DNA from 2 places in the Shewanella livingstonensis genome. Region 1 is predicted to be linked to the other one. Evidence: predicted binding sites of a transcription regulator. Region 1 holds the regulator's gene; the other holds the start of a gene.

Region 1 (7,982 bases):
AGTCATCTTACGCCGAATAAGGTATAAATAAAAATTATCAAACATTATCAAATTAATAATTTAAAATTATTAATTTGAAATAAATAAATAGATTAATTTTATTGAGCAATGGCTTAATCTGAGTCAATAAGACAAATTTAACACAGCAAAAAAGCTTGAAAGCAATCGAGTAAAATTGAAGTTATGGGATTTATAAGTGAGTGGTTAAGCACAGAGGCAATGCACAAAGTGTGAGGGAGATTAATGGCCCAGTCTTTCTATTTCAAGCTCTATTAATAATGCGGTATGTGCATCATTTGCAGCGTATCTTTTCTGATGATCATGTAGCGGAAATATTGACCAATTTGATTGTTGTGCGCTTTTTGATAGCCGTTGATTAAAAAACATCGCAACCGCAACTCTGGCGCCAACGCGTTGTTTAACATGTGCAAAACGCATCACTTTTGAAGAGAGTTCTTCTGTATTAACTAATTTAATTCCAAATTTTCTAAAAAGAATTTTTTTATCTTCTTTCAATCCAAAACCGACCTTTCTTATGGTTGGGTCAGATAATATTTCTGCGATTGCAGTAAAGTTTTCATAAAATTTTGTTGGAAATAAGAATACTGTAGATTTTGTGGCTATCTGAATTAAATGAGGTCCATCACTTACCTCACCTTTTACAAAACAAGGTTTGCTCTCTGTATCAAACCCTAAACAAGAGTGTGTTTTTAACTCCGCGATTGCGCTTATCGAGTCTGCTTCGTTAGTGACAACGATGATATTTTCTAGACTAATACCTTCATAAATGGGTAAATCTCGAATTTGTTCTTTTGTTGGCCTTTCCATTGGATATCCTTACTTTCCAGAGAATGAGTATTTATCTGTGGCGATATTTATAACAGCATAAATCGCTTATTGGCTTTGTCCAATGCCACATTAAATTATCAGGTAACCATTGGTATAACCTAGATACTAATTGTTTGTTTTACTTACATCTTATCTAGCGTTTTCAGAGTTCATTATATTGAGGCCATTAAAGTCTTTCTATAACAGAAAATGTCAATCTGACAAGATGTCAGGTTAGCTTTTTGTATCCGGGTCGTTCTTTGGCATCTGACCTATATGGATATGGAAAATGTCATTATGATGTCAGGAACATCATTGACCATGCCACTACAACATCAATTCGTAAATCCATTAACATCAGATTCCCATCGGAAGCGTTTTCACTTTTATAATAAGATGGGCTGAAGCAGTATAAAACGAGGTCAAAAGCTGGATCTATTTCCGTCGCGACCTTTTCGCAATTGTTGTTTTGTAAATAACGAAAATGTTGCCGGAACGGCAGCGGTCAATTCTTTTATAAAGAGTAAAGAAGGGATTGCTGTTGATCCCCTTTTGGCCAGTGCAGAGTGAAACCATGCGCTCTTAAGCTATTGTGGCCACAGGCCATAAACAACAAAAAAGACCATCTAACATGGTCTTTCAATCATCTTACTCTTGCAGTAAGTCTTTACAAATATGCACCAGATCCGACTGCACTGCCGCAGCAGTCACCTCTCGCCCTGCCCCTGGTCCACGAATAATCAAAGGATTACCTTGATAAAATGCACTGCGAATAACAAACACATTATCCCCCGGAGTTAAGTTAGCGTAAGGATGATTATTATCCACCCACTGTAAACTCACTTCGGCTTGTAGTTTACCTTCAACCTTATCTAACGAAGCAACATAGCGCAAAACTTTATGTTGCTCTGTGGCAGCAACATATTGCTGCAACAAATCCTCATCTAACTCACTAATACGTGATAAAAAGTCTTCCAGTGATAACTCGGCCAAGGCTTTAGGCACTAACGAGTTAAGACTAATATCGTCTAACTCCACCGCCAAACCAATCTCACGCGCTAAAATTAACAGCTTGCGTTGCATATCGCGACCCGATAAATCATCACGTGGATCGGGCTCAGTAATCCCTAAACTGCGTGCCTGAAGCACTAATTCAGAAAACGGTTTACTGCCATTATAGTTTTCAAATAACCAACACAAAGTGCCCGAAAAAATGCCACCCACAGCTTCAATGGTATCGCCACTGTTACGCAAATCATTTAGCGCATGTTGAATAGGTAACCCTGCGCCACAACTGGCGTTATAACGCCAAAACAAACGGCGGTTACTCAGTTGCTGCTTTAATTCGCGATAAAATGGCAATGGCCCAGAACCCGCTAACTTATTGGCACTAACAACATGAATACCACGGGCAAATAGCTGTGGATATTGTAAAGTTAACGCGGCGCTAGCACTGATATCCAACGCGACAATTTCATCGCATGATAACAACGCTAACTGATCAAACAGTTTGTCATAGTCCCACTCAATGCCGTGTTGCTGATAGTCTTGTTGCCATTGATCAAGGTCAATTCCGTCATTGGAAATTAAGGCTTTTTTCGAGCCCACTAACCCCACTAACTCAACGGTGGCTTCAAGCTCATGATCTAATGCTGGGCTAGCGCGTTTAAATAAATCAATCCACGCTTCGCCGATATTACCCACGCCCAGCAATAACACGCCAATGCGCATTCTTGGACCGGCGCAACGGCGATGAACTTTTTGAGTCAATAAGCTCACTTGAGCTTGCGGCACTAAGGTCACTAAACTTAACGCATCTTGATAAACCGGTTTGGCATCGCGGCTCAATAAGCGGGCAAAGCTGCGCCTAAAGTGATGCGCATCGGCACTAACGAGTGCCACTAGGCCTAAATCTGTTTGGGCAATTAACTCTTCAATACCAAATTCACTGCTATGTTGCGTCAGCAGGGCTTGAACTTGTTTGTGGCTTTCTAGTGTTAAGGCAAGCTCAAACTTGTGCTGTGCAAGCGACCAATAAGCTAGCGGCGTAATACCTGCTTTATCCAAAATGGTCAGCAACGGCTCAATGTCTGCGATCATTTTAAAACTAAATAACACTACTTCATTTAAGCTGGTGACCACGGGGGCACTTGCAGATGAACTCAGTGGCGCAATTAAGGTAAAGTCGGTGTGTGAGGCATAACTAGAGCGCACAGCTAAACTTACATCTGTATTAAATAATGGTTGTAAGGTGCGTGAATGCAATACCGGCGAGCCTAAACGTGCTAAGCGATCCGCTTCTGCTAATGACATACTCTTGAGTAATTTTGCATCATTAATTTTATTCGGGTCGGCGTTAAATACCCCTTCAACATCAGTCCAAATAGTCACTCGATCAATGTCGGCTAAACTGGCAATTAAGGTGGCACTAAAATCTGAACCATTACGGCCCAGCAGTAACGTATCACCGTGACGATTTGCACAAATAAAACCTGTGATAACTAAACGCTCTTGCGGGTGTAAAGCTAACAAGGCTTGCACTTTTTCACGCGATTGTGGCACAAGAATATTCGGCACGGCGCCTTCGTCGGCAACTAAAATAGAACATGCATCAACATGAGTCGCTGTCACGCCCATTTCTCGAAGCAATGCGGCCATCAAACGCGCCGACCAACGCTCACCAAAACTCACCACTTGGTTTAATTGGTAGTCATTACGTTGCTCTAAAGACAGTAAACTGACTAATTGAGATTTGTCGGTAGACAAACGTTCGCGTAAATCACGTGCTTGTTCATTTGACAGTAACTGCTCAATTAACGTCTGCTGGTAACTGATTAGAATTTGTAGCTCTTCTTGCCACAATTGACCGCTATCACGCAAACTGAGTAATTTATATAAGAAATTAGTCGTTTTTCCGGCGGCGGATACCACAACTAAATCATCACTTTGACCATGTGTAAGCAAAATATGAGCAACACGGCGATAGCAATCTGCATCCGCTAAACTTGAACCACCAAACTTATGTAAATGACTTCGCGCCATTACTGACTCCTTAAACAACTAATACTTTTATTGCGACTGCTAGACTTCTAATTTGAAATGAATAGTGTGCAAGTGCATGTTTTACTATTTTACTTAATTTGACCGAAACCACAGCAAACTTAAACTCGAATTAAGCGAAATTAAGCTGATTTTATCGCAGTAACCGCTGCTAGGCCTGCTTGAATATCGGCTAAGAGGTCATCTGCATCTTCAATACCGACAGATAGTCTCAATAAAGTGTCTTTAATACCAGCCTGTTGCCTTGCCTGTGGGTCCATTGCACGATGGGTCATCGTAGCCGGAACGGCGACTAAACTTTCCACTCCGCCTAAACTTTCAGCAACACTAAATAAAGAGAGTGCCTGTAAAAAGGCCACAACTTCAGCTTCGCCACCAATTAACTCAAAACTTAACATAGCGCCAAAGCCTTGTTGTTGTTTTGCGGCTATTTCGTGACCTGGATGATCTTTTAGTCCGGGATAATACACTTTAGCCACTACGCCACTGCTATTAAGTAACTCAACAATTTTTTGGGCATTACGTTGATGTTCACGAATGCGCACCGCTAAAGTGCGTAAGCCGCGTAAGGTTAAGTAGCTGTCAAATGCTGAACCGGTAAGCCCTAGCGTGTTTGACCACCAATGTAATAACTCACCCACTTCAGCATCTTTGGCTACTACTGCGCCGCCAACCACATCACTGTGACCGTTAATGTATTTGGTGGTTGAGTGAATAACGATGTCGGCACCCAATAGCAAAGGTTGCTGTAATATTGGCGATAAAAAGGTGTTATCAACCGCCACTAACGCGCCTACAGTATGGCAAGCAAGACTAATCGCATTAATATCGACCACCCGCAGTAATGGGTTTGAAGGGGTTTCTAACCACACCATTTTAGGTTTTTGGGCAATGGCTTTACTGAGTGCTTGAGGATCTGTTTGATCAATAACTAATAACCTAAATTGGCCTTTTTTAGCCAAATTAGTAAATAAGCGATAACTACCACCATAACAATCGTGCGGCACAACCAATAAATCATCTGGCCCCAGTAAACTGGTCACTAGGGTAATGGCGGCCATGCCAGTGCATGTCACCACACCGGTGGCACCTTGCTCAAGTTTTGCCAGTGCCTCACCCAAAATACAACGTGTTGGATTACCCGAACGACTGTAATCAAACTCGCGTGGATTGTTATGGCCATCAAATGAATAATTGGTCGATAAATAAATAGGTGGCACGATAGCACCATGTTGTGTGTCTGTTTCAATACCTTGGCGAACGGCCAAAGTGGCGCTTTGAAGCTTAGTCATAGTTGACTCCTAAAATATCACAAACACACAAATAGATGTCTAGACGTCTAAATTTACCGAAGAGTTCCCCATCCGTCAATAAAAATAGACGTTTAGACGTCTAAACATCAAGAAATCTATTTGCATCGGGATTAAATAGTAGCAATAATTTGACTAGAGATTGTAACGGTTTAAAATCTGCAGCGTATTTATCGTTAAGGGTAAGTTAATGACTGAGTGGAATGGCGAATATATCAGCCCATATGCCGAACACGGCAAAAAGAATGAACAAGTAAAAAAGATTACGGTTTCTATCCCTTTAAAAGTATTAAAAGTACTGACAGATGAGCGGACGCGTCGCCAGATAAATAATCTGCGCCATGCAACTAACAGTGAACTGTTATGCGAAGCATTTTTGCATGCGTACACAGGTCAACCATTACCTTATGACGGCGATTTATCAAAAGATCAGCCGGATAGCATTCCAAGTGAAGCGAAAAAGTTAATGGATGACATGGGTATCGAGTGGGAAGAGCTCGAATAATTCACTGCTTAGTGATTACCTCACAGACTTTGAAACTGCCCTATAAAAGAAGCAGTGATGTTTTGAAAGAGAACTTATGATGTCATTTATCGATCCAACGACCTTGATTCTGGCATCAATTATCGTGTTTTTTGGCGCGCTAACCCAAAGCTTAATTGGCTTTGGGTTAGCCGTTGTTGCAAGCCCGCTGCTGTATATTGTTAATCCTCAATTAGTTCCCGTACCCATTATTGTTATGGGTTTTGCCATTTCTGCAATGACGCTTTTTCGAGAGCGTGGCCACCTGCAATTTAATGGTTTGCAATATGCCTTACTTGGGCGTATTCCTGGCGGATTTTTAGGCGCTGGACTATTGCTGTTTGCCCCACAAGCCATATTAGGGCTAGTAATTGCGGCGATTGTGTTTATTGCTGTAATTCTTAGTATCTTTCGCTTTACCGCCCCCATTAATCGCCTCAGTTTATTTATCGCAGGGGTATTTTCGGGCATATTTGGTAATATCGCAGCCATCGGCGGCCCGCCAATGGCCATTTTGCTTGCAGGCCGAGATGCAAGTCAATTTAGAGCGGCATTATCAGCCTTCTTCGTGTTTAGCTCATTAATTGCGTTAGCTATATTAGCCATTGTCGGCTTAGTTGAAGTAAAGCATTTATGGTTATCACTGTTATTATTGCCTTCCGTCGTTGCTGGTTATCTTGTTTCTGGCCGATTAATTGGCCGTGTCGATAAAGACAAAACCCGCACCGCAACATTAATTTTGTGCAGTATTAGTGCAACAATATTGGTAATAAAGTCCACCAGTGCATTAATCTAACTAACTTCACTAGCTTCACTAGCCTCACTCACACCACTAGCAGTTTACCCAGTAACACATCCTAGGCGTGGCTGCACATTGCTATGGCGGCCAAACACCTATCGCTCGCCATATAGTCTTCCTAACAAAATCTTGTTCTCTATACAATAGATCTGCATCACACTCATTCATTAGATTTTATTCAATTAACTTTTTTTCAATTAGATTTATCTCATGAACATGATCTACTTCAAATTAACACTACTCCCTTTTAGGTAACATTGTTTACAGCAAAGACATAATGACATCTTGCTAATGCACTTCTAATAATAAGCCCTGTAGAGGATAAAATGATGAACACTTACATAAAGGTCGGTATCGCAATCGCCATTGCATTATCTTTTGGTAGCCAAGTTATGGCAGCTGAAGGTGGTAATCCTAAAAAAGGCAAACACCTGTACAAAAAAGAATGTAAAGCCTGCCACAGTGCCAACAGTGAAGGCCAAGAACTCACCCCGATGACCAAAACCATGAGCCAGTGGGATCGTTTTTTTACACGCGACATGCACAAGGCTAAACCTGCCGTTTTTGAAGCGTTGTCAGAAAAAGACTTAAAAGATATTCAACAGTTTTTATATGACCACGCCGCCGATTCAGACCAACCAGCAACCTGCGGCTAACGCATTAATGCTGAGTGCCTTTTCGTCTTAAGCGAAAGCACCAGCCAATAATCAAACTGAAAAAATAGTGGGGCTTAGCCTCAGGGATTTTTACAACAAAAATTAGCCAAAATGACTTATTTATTTGGCTAATTGGGGAGAAAGACCATGAGAACTCTCATCTCAATATTAGTGGCTAACGCGCTCTTTATGAGCGGCGCAAGCCTAGCAGCAGACACAGATGCACAAAAAATTGCCGATCTTAAACAGCAACTTGCCAGCATTACCGACGATCTCGACGACTTAAACTCACGAGTTGATAAAACCGAACGTCACACCGCCCTAGACAGAGTGGCAATTACGGGTGATTTTAGAACCAAAGCGCATTCATTACATTATCAAAATGTCACTTGGAACCCAGCCATGAACGTTAACTTTTCTGACTTTGGCGCTAAAGCCATGTCAGGAGTGTTTGGCGATCCAAATAGTGCTACCTCACCGTTAGGCCAAATGATGATGGCAAACCCTGATTTAGCCAGCGCGTTTCAAAGCGGTATGCTTCAAGGCGTTATGCCAATGTTGTTAGGCCAAAAAACCCAACAAGACATTGATAACGATATATTTTACACAACTCGATTACGCCTAAACATTGACGCCAAAGTGTGGGATAACGTCAGCTTTGCAGGACGCTTAACCATGTTTAAAAGCTGGGGAGACTCTGCTGGGGTTAAAGTATTCGACTCATGGAATTCATTCACCATGGATGGCACCAGTAGCGGTAGCACCAGTGGTGATGAATTAAAAGTAGAACGCGCCTATTTTAACTG
Region 2 (7,982 bases), 260 kb from region 1:
CATTTAGGGTCCAGAATAATTAACTAAAGCACTTATGATTGAATCAATTATAGTAAAAAGAACTGAAATATAAGTAACTTAGCATGTATTGTTTTACGTGAAATAAAGACATAAAAAAACGGCCTGCAATCGTATTGCAAGCCGTTATTATACAGATTAAACACTTAATAGATAAGTGTTTAATCTCAGATGATTATCCTAAAGACTGGACAGTTTTTACTACATTATCAACAGTGAAGCCGAAATGTTTAAGTAAATCACCACCAGGAGCTGACTCACCGAAGGTAGTCATACCCACTACGCCGCCATCAAAACCAACATACTTGTACCAGAAATCAGTATGGGCAGCTTCAACAGCAACACGTTTAGTGACGCCTTTTGGTAGTACAGATTCTTTGTAAGCAGCATCTTGCTTATCAAACTCGGTAGTAGAAGGCATAGACACTACCCGTACTTTTTGACCTAGTTTGGTTAGCTCTACAGCAGAATCCATAGCTAATTGCACTTCAGAACCTGTTGCAATCAAAATCACATCAGCAGTACCTTGGCAATCAGACAGTACATAACCCCCTTTAGCCACGTTAGCTAATTGCTCAGCGGTACGCGCTTGGGCTTTAAGACCCTGACGACTAAAGATTAATGATGTAGGAGCATCACGACGCTCAATGGCTACTTTCCATGAAACAGCCGTTTCTGCTGCATCACATGGGCGCCAAACGGCCATATTCGGCGTTAAACGCAAGTTAGCCAATTGCTCAATAGGCTGATGGGTTGGACCATCTTCGCCTTGACCAATAGAGTCATGGGTGTAAACGAAAATATTTTGAATGCCCATTAACGCAGACATACGAACCGCGTTACGCGCATATTCCATAAACATCATGAAGGTTGCGCCATAGTTAATAAAACCACCATGTAACGACGCGCCGTTCATAATACCGCTCATCCCGAACTCACGTACACCGTAATAGATGTAGTTACCGGCAGGATCGTCTTGTATGCCTTTTGAACCAGACCAAAGCGTTAAGTTAGAACCGGCTAAGTCTGCGCTGCCGCCGAGTAATTCAGGCAACATAGCACCAAAGAAACCAATCGCATTTTGAGACGCTTTACGACTCGCAATACCTTCAGCTTTATCTTGGCTTTCTTGAATAAAAGCTTGTGCTTTTACTTCAAAATCTGCAGGTAAGTCACCTTTCAATACACGGCGTTCATATTCTGCAGCAAGCTCTGGGAATGCAGCTTGATAAGCGGCAAACTTATCATTCCATAATGACTCGTTAGCAACACCTTTATGCTTAGCATCCCAACCAGCATACACATCTGATGGGATTTCAAATGGCGCGTGTGGCCAGTTTAAGAACTCACGTGCGGCGGCAATTTCAGCATCACCTAATGGTGCACCATGACAATCATGGCTACCCGATTTGTTCGGCGAGCCAAAACCAATAATGGTTTTACAGCAAATCATAGATGGTTTATCTGTTACAGATTTAGCTTGTTCAATTGCTGCACGGATAGCATCTGGATTATGGCCATCTACATCAGCAATGACATGCCAGCCATAAGCTTCAAAACGCTTAGGGGTATCGTCAGTGAACCAACCTTCAACATGACCATCGATAGAAATACCGTTGTCATCCCAAAATGCCACTAACTTTCCAAGGCCTAATGTTCCGGCTAATGAACTGACTTCGTGAGAAATACCTTCCATTAAACAACCATCACCCAAGAAACAATAAGTGAAGTGATCGACAATGTCGTGACCTGGACGGTTAAACTGGGCTGCCAAGGTTTTTTCAGCAATCGCCATACCAACAGCATTACTCAAACCAGCACCTAAAGGACCCGTTGTCGTTTCAACACCAGGTGTATAACCATATTCTGGATGGCCAGGTGTTTTTGAATGTAATTGGCGGAATTGCTTTAGCTCTTCAATTGGCAATTCATAACCAGATAAATGCAGTAAAGAGTAAATAAGCATAGAGCCATGACCGTTTGACAAAACAAAACGATCGCGATCGACCCAGTTAGGATTAGTTGGATTATGCTTTAGAAAATCATTCCATAGCACTTCGGCGATATCAGCCATACCCATTGGGGCACCTGGATGACCAGAATTGGCTTTTTGAACCGCATCCATACTTAAGGCGCGAATAGCGTTAGCGAGTACTTTACGAGATGACATGCTCTCTCCTGCTTGTTTGTAAGGTTTAGCGGGCAATTGTGAAGCCATATTTTCCCCTACTAGGCGATGTGACGCAAATTAAAATTTCTCAGTTTACATTTTTTGTCATTAATAAACCACATTTTAACCATTGCAGGTCACAAAACAGCTCTATTTTATGCACCACATCTCAAGGATAAAAACCAATCAGAGACATTGATGAACCGAGTAATTATTTATTGACAGTCAAGCTAAAAAGCAACTCAACATCGGTAAAAAACATATCATATCTTCAGCTAAGGCCTAATAATCAACCTTGATATTGTTCAATTAATGGCACCAAAGTGATTAAAACAGATCAACGCAAACCATTAATACCCATTATAATCAGTAATTTGATTGACCCACCAGCTAAACACACTCATTGTGAATATAAAATATTCCTGCACTACTGCACAATTCTCCAGTTAAATTCGTATAAAGGGGTGTTATCAAATTAGATTTCGACTAAAATAGACGTCTAGACGTATATTCAAATGCAACCAACGAGATTCTCCTATTATGGCAAAGCACTTGTTTACCTCTGAGTCGGTCTCAGAAGGTCATCCAGATAAAATCGCCGATCAGATTTCTGATGCGGTATTAGACGCAATACTTGAGCAAGATCCAAAAGCTCGTGTTGCGTGCGAAACGTATGTCAAAACCGGTATGGTATTAGTGGGCGGTGAAGTCACCACTTCTGCTTGGGTCGACATTGAAGAAATTACCCGTAAAACGGTACGCGAAATCGGTTATACCAATTCAGATATGGGTTTTGATGCTGATTCATGTGCTGTTTTAAATGCTATTGGCAAACAGTCTCCAGATATTAACCAAGGTGTTGATCGTTCAGATCCTGCAGAGCAAGGCGCGGGCGACCAAGGGTTAATGTTTGGTTATGCCAGCAATGAAACCGACGTATTAATGCCTGCACCGATTACTTATGCCCACAAATTAGTTAAGCGTCAGTCTGAAGTCCGTAAAGACGGCACACTACCTTGGTTACGCCCAGATGCTAAAAGCCAGGTCACGTTTGCTTATGATGATGGAAAAATCATCGGTATCGATGCGATTGTATTATCAACTCAACATCGTGAAGATGTGACCCAAGCTGACTTGATTGAAGCGGTAATGGAAACCATCATCAAGCCGGTATTACCTGCGCAATGGTTAAACAAAAACACTAAATACTTTATCAACCCTACTGGTCGCTTTGTCATTGGCGGCCCTGTTGGTGATTGTGGTTTAACAGGCCGCAAGATTATTGTAGATACTTATGGCGGAATGGCGCGTCATGGTGGTGGTGCTTTCTCTGGTAAAGACCCATCAAAAGTAGACCGTAGCGCAGCTTATGCTGCACGTTATGTAGCTAAAAACATCGTTGCTGCTGGTCTTGCTGACCGTTGTGAGCTACAAGTGTCTTACGCTATTGGTGTTGCAGAGCCAACCTCTATTAGTATTGAAACATTCGGTACTGGTAAAGTGTCTGAAGAAGTATTGATCAAGTTAATTCGTCAACACTTCGAATTACGCCCATATGGCTTAACGGCAATGTTAGATTTAGCGCGTCCAATCTATCAACAAACTGCGGCTTATGGTCATTTTGGTCGCGATATATTCCCGTGGGAAGCGACGGATAAAGCTGAAATTCTCCGTGCAGATGCCGGACTATAATAAGCAAACTAAATATATCGTCATAACGTTGTAGCTTGTTGATTACGCTAAAACGATATCAAACATAAAACCGCCCATTGGCGGTTTTATGTTATTTACGATACCTCATTTGTAGTAATCACTTTAAAGGCAACGATTTGGTCTCAACAATGGATTTTGTTATGTATCAACCGACTTGGCTGGACACAAAAATAACGGCAAACCTCAAACCATCTGTTACATCGTTATCCATTGAGGCTAAACCGATTGCAAATAAATCGGTGATAACCAATCCTACTGCAGTTAAAGTCACTGAGGATGAACTCGCTGCTATTGAACTCTCCGTCATAAAAGAGTGGTCTGCGATTAAATTATTCTATCGCCGTTATATGCCTTATGCGCGACTAGCCCAAAAAGAAGCCGTTGCAGTGATCCATCATCTAGATTCGACGGCTAAAAATAGTCGAGATGATATTAGTCGTGATATTAATAACGGTAGTAATGACGTTAATGAAGCGGAATACAGACAACTGAAAATTATTGCCGCAATAAGAGTTAAACCGATAGGTCGATATCAACTGGTCAATGGATTACTGGTTCATCCTGATTATCGCGGCCTGCAACTTTCAATTCAATTATTGCAGTTTATTGCGCCAACTTTAAAAGTTAAACATTGCTTCTTATTTGCTCACCCGTGGTTAATAGGCTTATATCAACAGCAACACTTTGTAGTGATAGACAATGAAGCACTATTGGCATTACCGGCAGAGATCACTCAATTATATTATCGTTATCACTCTGAAGAACGACCACTGGTGTTGATGCAGTTAACTAATCCTGAACAATAATTTGTATCAATTATTTGTATCAATTATTTAGCTAAATAATCCTAATGTACAAAGGGAAGATGCCGATTAACATTAAGCCAATGCGATCAAATACGTTAACAGTGATCGAAATGCGAGCTTTCAATACACATAAATGATACTTGCTGCATACTCATTACTGGCACCTCTTTGACACTTATTGACGTCAGATTGATACGCTCAACTTGGGTAAACATTGTAATCGCGGCATGGTAGTCATTGGTTACACCACAAAATAACCACATATCATTCCAGCGCACAAAATATCCTGCTTGCTGCAATTGCGGATTTTGTTCACCTTGCACATCAGCTTCAACACACTCATAAGACTCAGTCGCGTCTGCCAATACCGCAGCTATTAGCTTCATATTGTCGAACGCTGATAACCTTAAATGACAGTATGGTGAAAAAAGTGTTTCAAAGTCAGCGACCATAATATTCCTAATTAATCTCAGCTCGAGATAAAAGGTGGGATAAATCGATTGATTTAAAGCGAGTAACGTTAAACTTGCTATGTGTTTTGCTAACAAATAGCCTTAGTGGGTTAGTCGCTGCTTCAACATAATTATTGGCAATACAATAGACTCTAAAAAAGTTGTTTAATAACCGTTTATCTCTAAAGGAAAGTTAATAAACAACCACGTTAGCAATAAAATCTAGCTTAACTAGAGTGCAACATTAGAGGTGGCCAATAAACAATAGTCACGTTGTTCAAAACTAAATTTTTCTATCTCTGTCATCGCCGCTTTTTGTTGATGTGCAGCTAACGAACGCGCATTATCTGCGGCAACATAGGTCACCATAAATGGAAAAGTAGCGCTTACTTGTGTTTTTAACTCACTCACTAACGCCACAAACACGCCTTGACCACGTTTAGATTCTTGAATCCAAACAGGTCCATATTGACACGAATTAGTCGTCGATAAGGCTTGACCCTCTAACTCAGCAAACCTAATTTTTTGGATAATATGACGATACAATGGCTGCGCAGAAAAGAATGACCATTTTGCAGCCATCACATAACCAATGATTTGGCCTTGTTCTTCTGCCACGATAAACCAATGTTGATTGATAAGCTGGCTCACTTCACTTTTGGTGAACGAGTGGGCATGAAGTTGGTTATCTGAACCAAACAACTCATCATCTACATGAGCACGCTCTAACTGCACAATAGCAGCAACATCGGTTAATAACGCCTTACGGATAATAAATGACAATGATTATTCCTTTGAACCTGAATGGGGAGATTGTTTCTTGGCCCATTCTATCACTAGCGCAACAGGCAGCGGAGACATAATTAATGTTCCTACGCCAATGAGTAACGCAATCACTAACATACCACTGACTTGTTGACCTACATCACTTTGCCAATATAAGCCGACGCCCACCAACATCATGATTAAACCAATGATATGCAACACTTTGACTAATTTGATCATTTGACACTCTTTAATACGTTAAATAATGTTCATGAATCCAAAACATTACAATTATTTACGCCCTTATTAATGTTCAAGTAGTAGAATAACGGCAATTTTTTAGTATTTGGAACTCTCTTCGCATGATAAAGCATATTCTCGGCGCCGCGGTTATATTTTTAGGCCTTAGTGCTTGTCAAAACCACACTCAAATTGTCTCAAATGAACAATTAATTGGTACTTGGCATGTAGACGTCGTTCTCGACACTCCGACGGTTAATAATAGTCCAGCAAATTTAACTTTTGCACCAAACGGTGAGCTAACCGGTAATAATAGCTGTAATCAGTTTTTTGGTCGTTACGCTCAGCAAGGTAACTTGCTACAACTTGCACCATCAGGTACCACCATGAAAGCCTGCGTTGATAGTTTGATGACCCAAGAAACCGAACTGATGCAGGCTATTTCATTAGTACAGCAAGTTGATTTTTCAAAAGGAAAACTCAATCTATTGTCTATAAATGGTGATACGCTACTGGTTCTGACAAAACAATCGTAGCCGATATCCTAGGGCCTGTTGATCTTTGCTGGTTGAATTTTGTTCGAGTTAAAAACGTTTTAATCAAGGCGAATGGATTGATGCCTAGTCATCTAAGCAAAATGCATTCAACAAAGAGTAAAACGTTTTTAGCCGAACCCTTCGGGCAGCGTTTGTTGGCCATTTTTACTGTGTTATCGACTTTTTATGTAGAATAACTACACCTCAAAGTCTCTGCCTTGTACAAATGGCCAACAATTCGCTGCAAAAATAACCTTGAAAGATCAACAGGCCCTAATATCCATCATTTAAATGGGTCCTAGGAACAGCCACTTGTGTCAGCTTAAGGTTCCACTATAAAAATGAATTTTTATTCAGCAAATCTGATTCTTTCTTGACTTAATCAGTCAATCTATTCAAAATGTGCTAGATTTTTGAATAACAACTATAAGATGAATAATCACTATGCCAGCGACAAGAAATCAGGATGAGCTCGTACGCACTTTTAAAGCGATTCTGAAAGAAGAACGTTTTGGAAGCCAAAGCGAGATTGTTAATGCGCTTCAAGCCGAAGGATTCGGTAATATTAATCAATCTAAAGTATCACGCATGCTCAGCAAATTTGGTGCTGTACGAACTCGTAACGCTAAGCAAGAGATGGTGTATTGTCTCCCAGCCGAGCTTGGAGTACCTACTGCGGGTAGCCCAGTTAAAAATTTAGTACTCGATGTTGATCATAACCAAGCAATGATCGTGGTAAGAACCAGCCCAGGTGCAGCACAATTAATTGCACGTTTGCTCGATTCAATAGGCAAACCAGAAGGGATATTAGGTACCATTGCAGGCGATGACACAATTTTTATCTGTCCAGCAAGTATAAAAACGATCGATGAGACTTTAGAGACTGTTAGATCTTTATTCAATTATAGTGAATAACAAACCATTAAATAAAAAAGCAATGCCATGGCATTGCTTTTTATTATCTAAAATTAACGATTACACATCATCAAATTGAGTTAAAAAATCCAGTGATGGGACAAAGAATGACGATCCGGTCAGCGCTTTGGTAAACTGCATTAAATGATCATGATTTCCATGACCATCACCATGCACCATACTGCGGAGCATTTGTTCAAAATGCTCCGGAGTGCGACACACTGAAATAAACATCAAACCTTGTTCTCTAATCGAACCATATGGCATGCTTTGACGTAAAATTTCTAATGTATTACCCTGTGGATCCTTTAAGTTGACTCGCTTAGTATGGCTGGTTAATGGCTTATCTTCTGATTCATACTCAATA

The links. Region 1 encodes MetJ, which represses methionine synthesis genes. Its sites were predicted from a motif close to TAGACGTCTAGACGTCTA; they were not measured.
Region 2: metK (methionine adenosyltransferase) is a predicted target of MetJ. The motif match lies at 2,681-2,698, and genes of this name have one in related genera.

What each region holds. Positions count from the first base shown of each region.
Region 1 covers NZ_CP034015.1:4,486,198-4,494,179, forward strand. Annotated here, with positions in the region: gene EGC82_RS19565 (3'-5' exonuclease) at 241-828, opposite strand; gene EGC82_RS19570 (bifunctional aspartate kinase/homoserine dehydrogenase II) at 1,477-3,870, opposite strand; gene metB (cystathionine gamma-synthase) at 4,011-5,180, opposite strand; gene metJ (met regulon transcriptional regulator MetJ) at 5,389-5,703, shown strand; gene EGC82_RS19585 (sulfite exporter TauE/SafE family protein) at 5,780-6,517, shown strand; gene EGC82_RS19590 (c-type cytochrome) at 6,847-7,176, shown strand; gene EGC82_RS19595 (DUF3373 domain-containing protein) at 7,324-7,982, shown strand, end outside.
Region 2 covers NZ_CP034015.1:4,230,121-4,238,102, forward strand. Annotated here, with positions in the region: gene epd (erythrose-4-phosphate dehydrogenase) at 1-3, opposite strand, end outside; gene tkt (transketolase) at 194-2,188, opposite strand; gene metK (methionine adenosyltransferase) at 2,729-3,880, shown strand; gene EGC82_RS18370 (GNAT family N-acetyltransferase) at 4,042-4,707, shown strand; gene EGC82_RS18375 (hypothetical protein) at 4,803-5,159, opposite strand; gene EGC82_RS18380 (GNAT family N-acetyltransferase) at 5,391-5,942, opposite strand; gene EGC82_RS18385 (hypothetical protein) at 5,946-6,164, opposite strand; gene EGC82_RS18390 (META domain-containing protein) at 6,287-6,700, shown strand; gene argR (transcriptional regulator ArgR) at 7,145-7,615, shown strand; gene EGC82_RS18405 (Dyp-type peroxidase) at 7,676-7,982, opposite strand, start outside.